2 regions of the Streptomyces sp. JNUCC 64 genome follow, and region 1 is predicted to be linked to the other one. Evidence: predicted binding sites of a transcription regulator. Region 1 holds the regulator's gene; the other holds the start of a gene.

Region 1 (4,207 bases):
AGTTCGGTGCCGTACCAGGTGGCCTCGCCCGCGAGCTGGTGTCCGTAGACGGCGACGACGGCGGGGTCCGTGTACTCGGGCTGGGGCATGAAGACGTTGACCCCGAACGGGCGGGAGGTCAGGCTCCGCAGCTGCTTGATCTCCTGGTACATGCCCTCGGCCGTCTTGTACCCGGCGGCCAGGAAGCCGAGTCCGCCCGCCTCGGAGACGGCGGCGGCGAGTTGTGGCCGGGACACCCCGCCGGCCATCGGTGCCTGCACGATCGGGCGCGGAAAGAGATCGGTCAGTGCGGAGGACATGACGGCATGTTGTCACGTCCGTCGCACAAGTCCGAATCCAGCCGTACATCTGGCATATTCGGCCGTTCTAGATCGGATTCTGATCGCTCTTGACCGACCTTTCCCGCAGGTCAGAGCGGTACTTGAGGAGCGTACGAGCAGTCCGACGGCGATTGTCGGCCAGGCCGGGAATCCGCCGGAACCCGGGGTGCGGACGCGGTGTCCGGCGGCGCGGGACGCGACAGCACCCGGAAGGGGGACCCGGGAGGGACGCGAGGGGACCCCGGAGGGGACGGGACGGGCCGGGCAGAGGAGCCGCGCCGGAGTCCCGCCCCGCTTCCGGTGGACCGGGGCGGGGCGGAACGGAGTCGTCACACGGACATCGGACGGGCGCGGTACACCGGCCCCGCCGCCGGACGGCGACGGGGGGAGGCGTCAGCGACCGTTGAACGCGTCCTTCAGCCGGGAGAACAGGCCCTGCTGCCCGGGCTGGAACTGCCCGGTGGGCCGCTCCTCGCCGCGCAGCTTCGCCAACTCCCGCAGCAGTCGTTCCTGCTCGGGGTCGAGCTTGGACGGGGTCTGCACCTCGACGTGGACGATGAGGTCGCCCCGGCCGCCGCCGCGCAGATGGGTCACGCCCCGGCCGTGCAGCGGGATCGACTGACCGGACTGGGTGCCGGGCCGGATGTCGACCTCCTCCAGCCCGTCCAGGGTCTCCAACGGCACCTTGGTGCCGAGCGAGGCAGCCGTCATCGGGATGGTGACCGTGCAGTGCAGATCGTCGCCGCGCCGCTGGAAGACGGCGTGCGGCAGCTCGTGGATCTCGACGTAGAGGTCACCGGCGGGGCCGCCGCCGGGGCCGACCTCGCCCTCCCCGGAGAGCTGGATGCGGGTGCCGTTGTCGACACCGGCGGGGATCTTCACCGTCAGGGTGCGGCGGGAGCGGACCCGGCCGTCGCCCGCGCACTCGGGGCACGGGGTGGGCACGACCGTGCCGAAGCCCTGGCACTGGGGGCAGGGACGCGAGGTCATGACCTGGCCGAGGAACGACCGGGTCATCTGCGACACCTCGCCGCGACCACGGCACATGTCACAGGTCTGCGCGCTGGTGCCGGGCGCGGCGCCCTCGCCGTTGCAGGTGTTGCAGACGACGGCGGTGTCGACCTGGATGTCCTTGGTGGTGCCGAAGGCCGCCTCGTCCAGCTCCACCTCCAGCCGGATCATCGCGTCCTGGCCGCGCCGGGTGCGGGAGCGGGGGCCGCGCTGCGACGCCGTTCCGAAGAAGGCGTCCATGATGTCCGAGAAGTTGCCGAAGCCGCCCGCGCCGAAGCCGGCCGCGCCGGCGCCGGACTGCGAGAGCGGATCTCCGCCCAGGTCGTAGACCTGCTTCTTCTGCGGGTCCGACAGCACCTCGTAAGCGGCGTTGATCTCCTTGAACCGCTCCTGGGTCTTCGGATCGGGGTTGACGTCCGGGTGCAGCTCGCGCGCGAGCCTGCGGAACGCCTTCTTGATCTCGTCCTGGGAGGCGTCGCGGCGTACGCCGAGTACGGCGTAGTAGTCCGTGGCCACTTACGACTCCGCCAGGATCTGTCCGACGTAACGTGCCACTGCGCGTACTGCTCCCATCGTTCCCGGATAGTCCATGCGGGTCGGGCCGACCACGCCGAGTTTGGCGACTGCCTCGCCGCCCGAACCGTAGCCCACCGACACCACGGACGTGGAGTTGAGCCCCTCGTGGGCGTTCTCGTGACCGATCCGCACGGTCATGCCCGAGTACTCGGCCTCCCCGAGGAGCTTGAGGAGCACGACCTGCTCCTCCAGCGCCTCCAGGACGGGCCGGATGGTGAGGGGGAAGTCATGTCCGAAGCGGGTGAGGTTGGCGGTGCCGCCGATCATCAACCGCTCCTCGGTCTCCTCGACCAACGTCTCCAGCAGGGTGGAGAGGACGGTGGAGACACTGCCCCGGTCCTCGGTGTCGAACACCTCGGGCAGGTCCTGCACCAGACGCGGCACGTCGGCGAACCGACGCCCCGCGACCCGGCTGTTGAGCCGCGCCCGCAGATCCGCCAGCGAACTCTCGCCGAACGGGGCCGGGCAGTCCACCATGCGCTGTTCGACCCGGCCGGTGTCGGTGATCAGGACGAGCATCACCCGGGCCGGTGCCAGCGACAGCAGTTCCACGTGCCGCACGGTGGAGCGGGTCAGGGACGGGTACTGCACGACGGCGACCTGCCGGGTCAGCTGCGCGAGCAGCCGGACCGTGCGGGCCACGACGTCGTCGAGGTCCACCGCGCCGTCCAGGAAGTTCTGGATGGCGCGCCGTTCGGGGGCCGTCATCGGCTTGACCCCGGCGAGCTTGTCCACGAACAGGCGGTACCCCTTGTCGGTGGGGATGCGCCCGGCGCTGGTGTGCGGCTGGGCGATGAACCCCTCCTCCTCCAGCGCCGCCATGTCGTTGCGGACGGTCGCCGGGGAGACCCCGAGGCTGTGCCGTTCGGTCAGCGCCTTGGAACCGACCGGCTCCTCGGTGCCGACGTAGTCCTGGACGATGGCACGCAGCACTTCCAGCCTGCGTTCACTGAGCACCGCCCACCTCCTGCTCCGTCCGCCCTCGCGGGCCCGTCCACGGCCCGTCCCGGCCGTCGGGACCGGTGCCTGGCACTCATGACCGTCGAGTGCCAGCGTTCCCCGCCAAGTGTACGGCCGGTGGGTACGCGCGGAGCAAGGCCGTGACGGGTCCGGCCCGGCCGGAACCGTCCCCGGCGCCCCTTCCGCACCCCTCGCCCGGCCTTCCCCACCCGCTTCCCGCCACCGCACGGACGCGTCCCGGACGCCTCCGCGGCCGTCCCCGATGTGCGGGAAGACCACCGGAAGACCGCCGGAAGACCACGGCCGGCTCCCGACGGCCGCCGGACGCCTCCCGGACGGGGGACGGGGCCCGCGTCCACCGGGGCGCGCATGACCTAACGTCACGGTATGCGGACGACACCGGAGATCCCCTGGGCGGCGGCGGGCTGGGAGCGGATCGGACCCCGGACCGGGCGGCGGAGGCTGCCCGGCTGGGACTGCACGGTCGGGCTGGTGGCGGGGGACGGCGCGGCGCTGCTGGTGGACGCGGGCTCCACGCTGCGGGAGGGCGCCGCGCTGCGGGAGGAGACCGCACGGCTGCTCGGCGGACGGGATGTGACGCACCTCGCGCTGACGCACCTCCACTTCGACCACGTCCTGGGCGCCGCCGCGTTCCCCGGGGCCGTGGTCTACGGGGCGGCGGGGCTCGGAGCGGCCCTGACCGGCGGGACCCCGACCGGGCGCGAGGAGCTGCGGTCCGACGCGGTGCGGTACGGGGTGGACCCGGCCGAGGCCGCCGCGTCCGCCGCCGCGCTGCGTCCGCCCGGGGTCGAGGTGAGCGGGTCCCGTCCACTCGATCTGGGGGGCGGTGTGTCGGTGACGCTGGTGGACGCGGGCCCCGGGCACACCGGACAGGACCTGGTCGTGGTGGTGGACGGGGAGCCTCCCGTGGTCTTCTGCGGGGACCTCGTCGAGGAGTCGGGACCGCCGCAGGCCGGGCCCGACGCGCACCCGGCGGCCTGGCCGGACGCCCTGGACCGGGTGCTGGCCCTCGGCGGCCCCCGGGGCCGGTACGTGCCGGGGCACGGGGCGGTGGTGGACGCCGGGTTCGTCCGGGACCAGCGGGACGCGGTCCGGGCCGGACGGTACGAGGGGCCGTCGGGGGGCTGACCCGCGCGCGGGCTCCGGAGGGCGGGCGGGCGGCGGGCGTTCTATGGTCTCGGGATGCGTCAGTACCCGGCGGACCTGACTCCGCCCTGGAAGAAGCGGGCCGTGGTGCCCGAGGTCGCGGCGGAACCGGACCTCGTGGTGGAGGAGGTGGCCACCGGGTTCTGCGGGGCGGTGGTCCGGGTGGAGGCGGG
Region 2 (4,207 bases), 690 kb from region 1:
CGTCCTCCAGACGGTGCTTCTTCTCCTTGAGCTCGACCTCGGTCGCGGCGCCGACCTTGATCACGCAGACGCCGCCGGCGAGCTTGGCGAGGCGCTCCTGGAGCTTCTCGCGGTCCCAGTCGGAGTCGGTGTTCTCGATCTCGGCCTTGATCTGCGCGACGCGGCCGGCGACCTCGTCGGAGCTGCCGCCACCGTCGACGATGGTGGTGTCGTCCTTGGAGACGGTGACGCGGCGGGCGGTGCCGAGCACGTCCAGACCGACCTGGTCGAGCTTGAGGCCGACCTCCTCGGCGATGACCTGGGCGCCGGTGAGCGTGGCCATGTCGCCGAGCATCGCCTTGCGGCGGTCGCCGAAGCCGGGGGCCTTCACCGCGACGGCGTTGAAGGTGCCACGGATCTTGTTGACGACCAGCGTGGACAGGGCCTCGCCCTCGACGTCCTCGGCGATGATCAGCAGCGGCTTGGAGCCACCCGCCTGGATGACCTTCTCCAGCAGCGGCAGCAGGTCCTGGATGGAGGAGATCTTGCCCTGGTGGATGAGGATGTACGGGTCCTCCAGGACGGCCTCCATCCGCTCCTGGTCGGTCACGAAGTACGGGGAGAGGTAGCCCTTGTCGAAGGCCATGCCCTCGGTGAACTCCAGCTCCAGGCCGAACGCGTTCGACTCCTCGACGGTGATGACACCGTCCTTGCCGACCTTGTCCATGGCCTCCGCGATCAGCTCGCCGACCTGCGAGTCCTGGGCGGAGAGACCGGCGACGGCCGCGATGTCGGACTTCTCGTCGATCGGGCGCGCGGTGGCGAGCAGCTCGTCGGAGACGGCCTTGACGGCGGCGTCGATGCCCTTCTTCAGGGCGGCCGGGGAAGCACCGGCGGCGACGTTGCGCAGACCTTCCTTGACGAGGGCCTGGGCCAGCACGGTGGCGGTGGTGGTGCCGTCACCCGCGACGTCGTTGGTCTTGGTGGCCACCTCCTTGACCAGCTGCGCGCCGAGGTTCTCGTAGGGGTCCTCGACCTCGACCTCACGGGCGATGGTGACGCCGTCGTTGGTGATGGTCGGGGCGCCGAACTTCTTGTCGATGACGACGTTGCGGCCACGGGGGCCGATCGTCACCTTGACCGTGTCGGCAAGCTTGTTGACGCCGCGCTCAAGGGCGCGACGGGCGTCCTCGTCGAACTTCAGGATCTTCGCCATGGGAGCGGTTCAGCCCTCTCGGAGTACTGGAAGCGGTGAAACGAATCGCGCCCCCGGCGCCCGGCTCAGCGTCGCGGGCGGCCAGGGGCACGATTCACAAGCACAAGACGCGTCTTGGCTCGGGTGAACTACTTCTCGATGATCGCGAGCACGTCGCGGGCCGAGAGGACGAGGTACTCCTCGCCGTTGTACTTCACCTCGGTGCCGCCGTACTTGCTGTAGAGGACGATGTCGCCGACGGCGACGTCGGGCTCGACGCGCTTGCCGTCCTCGACACGGCCCGGGCCCACGGCCAGGACGACGCCCTCCTGGGGCTTCTCCTTGGCGGTGTCCGGAATGACCAGGCCGGAGGCCGTGGTCTGCTCGGCGTCGAGCGGCTGGACCACGATGCGGTCCTCAAGCGGCTTGATGGCAACCTTGGAGCTGGTGGTCGTCACGATCCGACCTCCCCCTTCGGAGATCTCATGGGGTCAATTTGATCTGGGGCGGCCAGGTCGATCCGTCGTCGCGGGTGCCGGACCTGCCTGTCGCTGCTGGCACTCGCCAGTGGAGAGTGCCAGGGTCGAGACTATGACCGCGATTAGCACTCGGTCAAGCGGAGTGCCAACGCGCCGCCCGTACGGGACCTCCGGCGGGCCTCTGTGACCATGCGCCTTCCCGTCCCGCCGCCCCGCCGCCCCGTCTCGTCACCCCGTCGCCCCGTCGCCCCGTCGCCTCAGAGGTAGTCCTCCAGTCTGGCCACGGCGTAGCCCTGGTCGGTGACCAGCTTCAGGAAGCGGCGCATGGTGTCGGGCATGGTGCCGCCCCAGTCCTCCCGGCCCCGGAAGTGGGTGAGGACGATGTCGCCGGGGCGGATCCTCCGGTCCCACTCGCGGTACTCCCAGCGGTCCGCGAAGACCTCCTCGTTCCACAGCGGCACATGGGCGATCCCGCACTCCTTGGCGGCGCGCAGGGTGGCCTCGTCGTAGTTGCCGTAGGGCGGCCGGAAAACGGTGGGCCGGGTGCCGTACCGCTTCTGGATGACGTCCTGCATGCCGCAGATCTGGCGCTTCTGCTGGGCGTAGGAGAGTCCCGGGAGGTACGGGTGGGTCAGGGAGTGGTTGTTGAGGGTGACCCCGGCGTCCCGCATCTTCCGGAAGTAGCCGTAGTCCTCCTTGACCAGGTAGTCGCTGAGGAACGCGGTGTAGGGCACCTGGAGTTCCTCCATCATCCTGATCAGCGCCGGGTCCTTCTCGGCGCCGTCGTCGATGGTGAGGAAGACGACCTTGTCCTTGGTCGGGACGGTGGTGAACACCGGCGGCAGGTCCTCGTGCCCCTGGACCTCGAACCCGGCGCGGGTGGTGATCGCCGGTTTGCGGGCGGGCGGGGGCGGGGCGACCAGCGGCGCCTTGGCGAGCCCCCAGCGCTTGGCGGTGGCGAGCCGGGCCGCCGCGAGGGTGCGCTCCCGGACGGCGGCCTCGGTGTCCTTCGCGTCCCGGGCACCGGCGGCCCGTTCGCCGGGGGCGCCGCCCGCCCGCCCGGAGGGGGAGGCGGAGGCGGACGGCTTCGCGGGGCCGGTGGGGTCGGTGCCGCAGCCCGTGACGGCGGTGGCGGTGATCCCCAGGGCGAGCGCGACGAGGAGCAGCCGGGACGGGGCGCGGCCGTGCGCGGGGCGACGGGGACGGCCACGCCCGGGGCGACCGGGGCGACCGGAGCGGTCGGGCTCGGGACGACCGGAACGGTCGGACTCAGGGCGACGGGGACGGGAGCGGTCGGGCCGGGGGGCGTCGTGGGACCGGGAGCCGGGGGGCCGGGAACCCTGGGGCTGGGGGTCGTGAGGCTGGGAACCCTGGGACCCGGGGCCGTGGGACTGGGAACCGTGGGACCCGGGGCCGTGAGGCTGGGGGCGGGCGACTCGTGCGGGTGCCCCCGGAACCTCGCGAGTGCTTTGTTCCTTTTGTCTTACTAGTCGCATGGAGCCGCATCCTGTCAGCGCCCCACGGCGCCCCCGGGCCGACACCGCCGCCGTCAGCGGACCGTCCACCGACTGGCCCACAATGGCCGGGTGAGCACCACCGACCCCCGCCCCGCGCCCGTGGCGCAGTTCGCCGCCCTCCTCACCGACGAGGGCCGCGCCCTGCTGGACGAGGTGCGCGGCACCGACCCCGCCGGGGAACTCGCCGTCGCCACCCGGCTGCGCCGTGACCACCCCGCCGAGCTGGTGAACGCCGCGCTCGGCCAGGCCCGGCTGCGGGAGCGGGCGGTGGCGAAGTTCGGGGCGGTGGACGCGGCCCGGATGTTCTTCACCCCGGACGGCGTCGAGCAGGCGACCCGGACCAGCGTGGCCGCGTACCGGGCGGAGCGGATGCGGGCCATGGGGGTGGCCTCGGTGGCCGACCTGTGCTGCGGGATCGGCGGGGACGCCATCGCACTGGCCCGCGCGGGCGTACGGGTGCTGGCCGTCGACCGTTCCCCGCTGACCGTCGCGGTGGCCCGCGCCAACGCGACGGCCCTGGGACTCGACGGGCTGATCGAGGTCCGCGAGGCGGACGTGACGGAGGTGTCGACCGATGGCCAGGACGCGGTGTTCGTGGACCCCGCGCGGCGCGGCGGCCGGGGCCGGATCTTCGACCCGGAGGCGTACTCGCCCCCGCTGAGCTGGGCGGTCGACGCGGTGCGCCGGGTGGGCCGGGGCGCGTTGAAGATCGCGCCCGGGGTGCCGCACGAGGCGGTGCCCGACGGGGTCGAGACCGAGTGGATCTCCGACCGGGGCGACCTCAAGGAGGCGGTGCTCTGGTTCGGGACGGGGGCGCCCGACTCCCGTCGCTCGACCCTGCTGCCCGGCGGGGCGACCCTGACGGCCGCGCTGGACGCACTGCCCCCGGACCCTCCGGTGCGGGCGGTCGGACGGTACCTGTACGAGCCCGACCCGGCGGTGATCCGGGCGCGGCTGGTGGCCTCGGTGGCCGAGGAGGTGTCCGGCGGACTGCTCGACGCGTCCATCGCGTACGTCACCTCCGACACGGCGCTGAC

What was found. Region 1 encodes HrcA, which represses chaperone genes, less so after heat shock. Its sites were predicted from a motif close to TTNGCACTCNGNNNNNCNGAGTGCNAA; they were not measured.
Region 2: groES (co-chaperone GroES) is a predicted target of HrcA. The motif match lies at 1,776-1,802, and genes of this name have one in related genera.

What each region holds. Positions count from the first base shown of each region.
Region 1 is NZ_CM137015.1:5,800,481-5,804,687, reverse strand. Features, by position in the region: gene ACVWNX_RS24025 (nitronate monooxygenase) at 1-299, opposite strand, end outside; gene dnaJ (molecular chaperone DnaJ) at 714-1,847, opposite strand; gene hrcA (heat-inducible transcriptional repressor HrcA) at 1,848-2,864, opposite strand; gene ACVWNX_RS24010 (MBL fold metallo-hydrolase) at 3,255-4,016, shown strand; gene ACVWNX_RS24005 (DUF3097 domain-containing protein) at 4,071-4,207, shown strand, end outside.
Region 2 is NZ_CM137015.1:5,109,934-5,114,140, reverse strand. Features, by position in the region: gene groL (chaperonin GroEL) at 1-1,195, opposite strand, end outside; gene groES (co-chaperone GroES) at 1,324-1,632, opposite strand; gene ACVWNX_RS21380 (polysaccharide deacetylase family protein) at 1,911-2,819, opposite strand; gene ACVWNX_RS21375 (class I SAM-dependent methyltransferase) at 3,240-4,207, shown strand, end outside.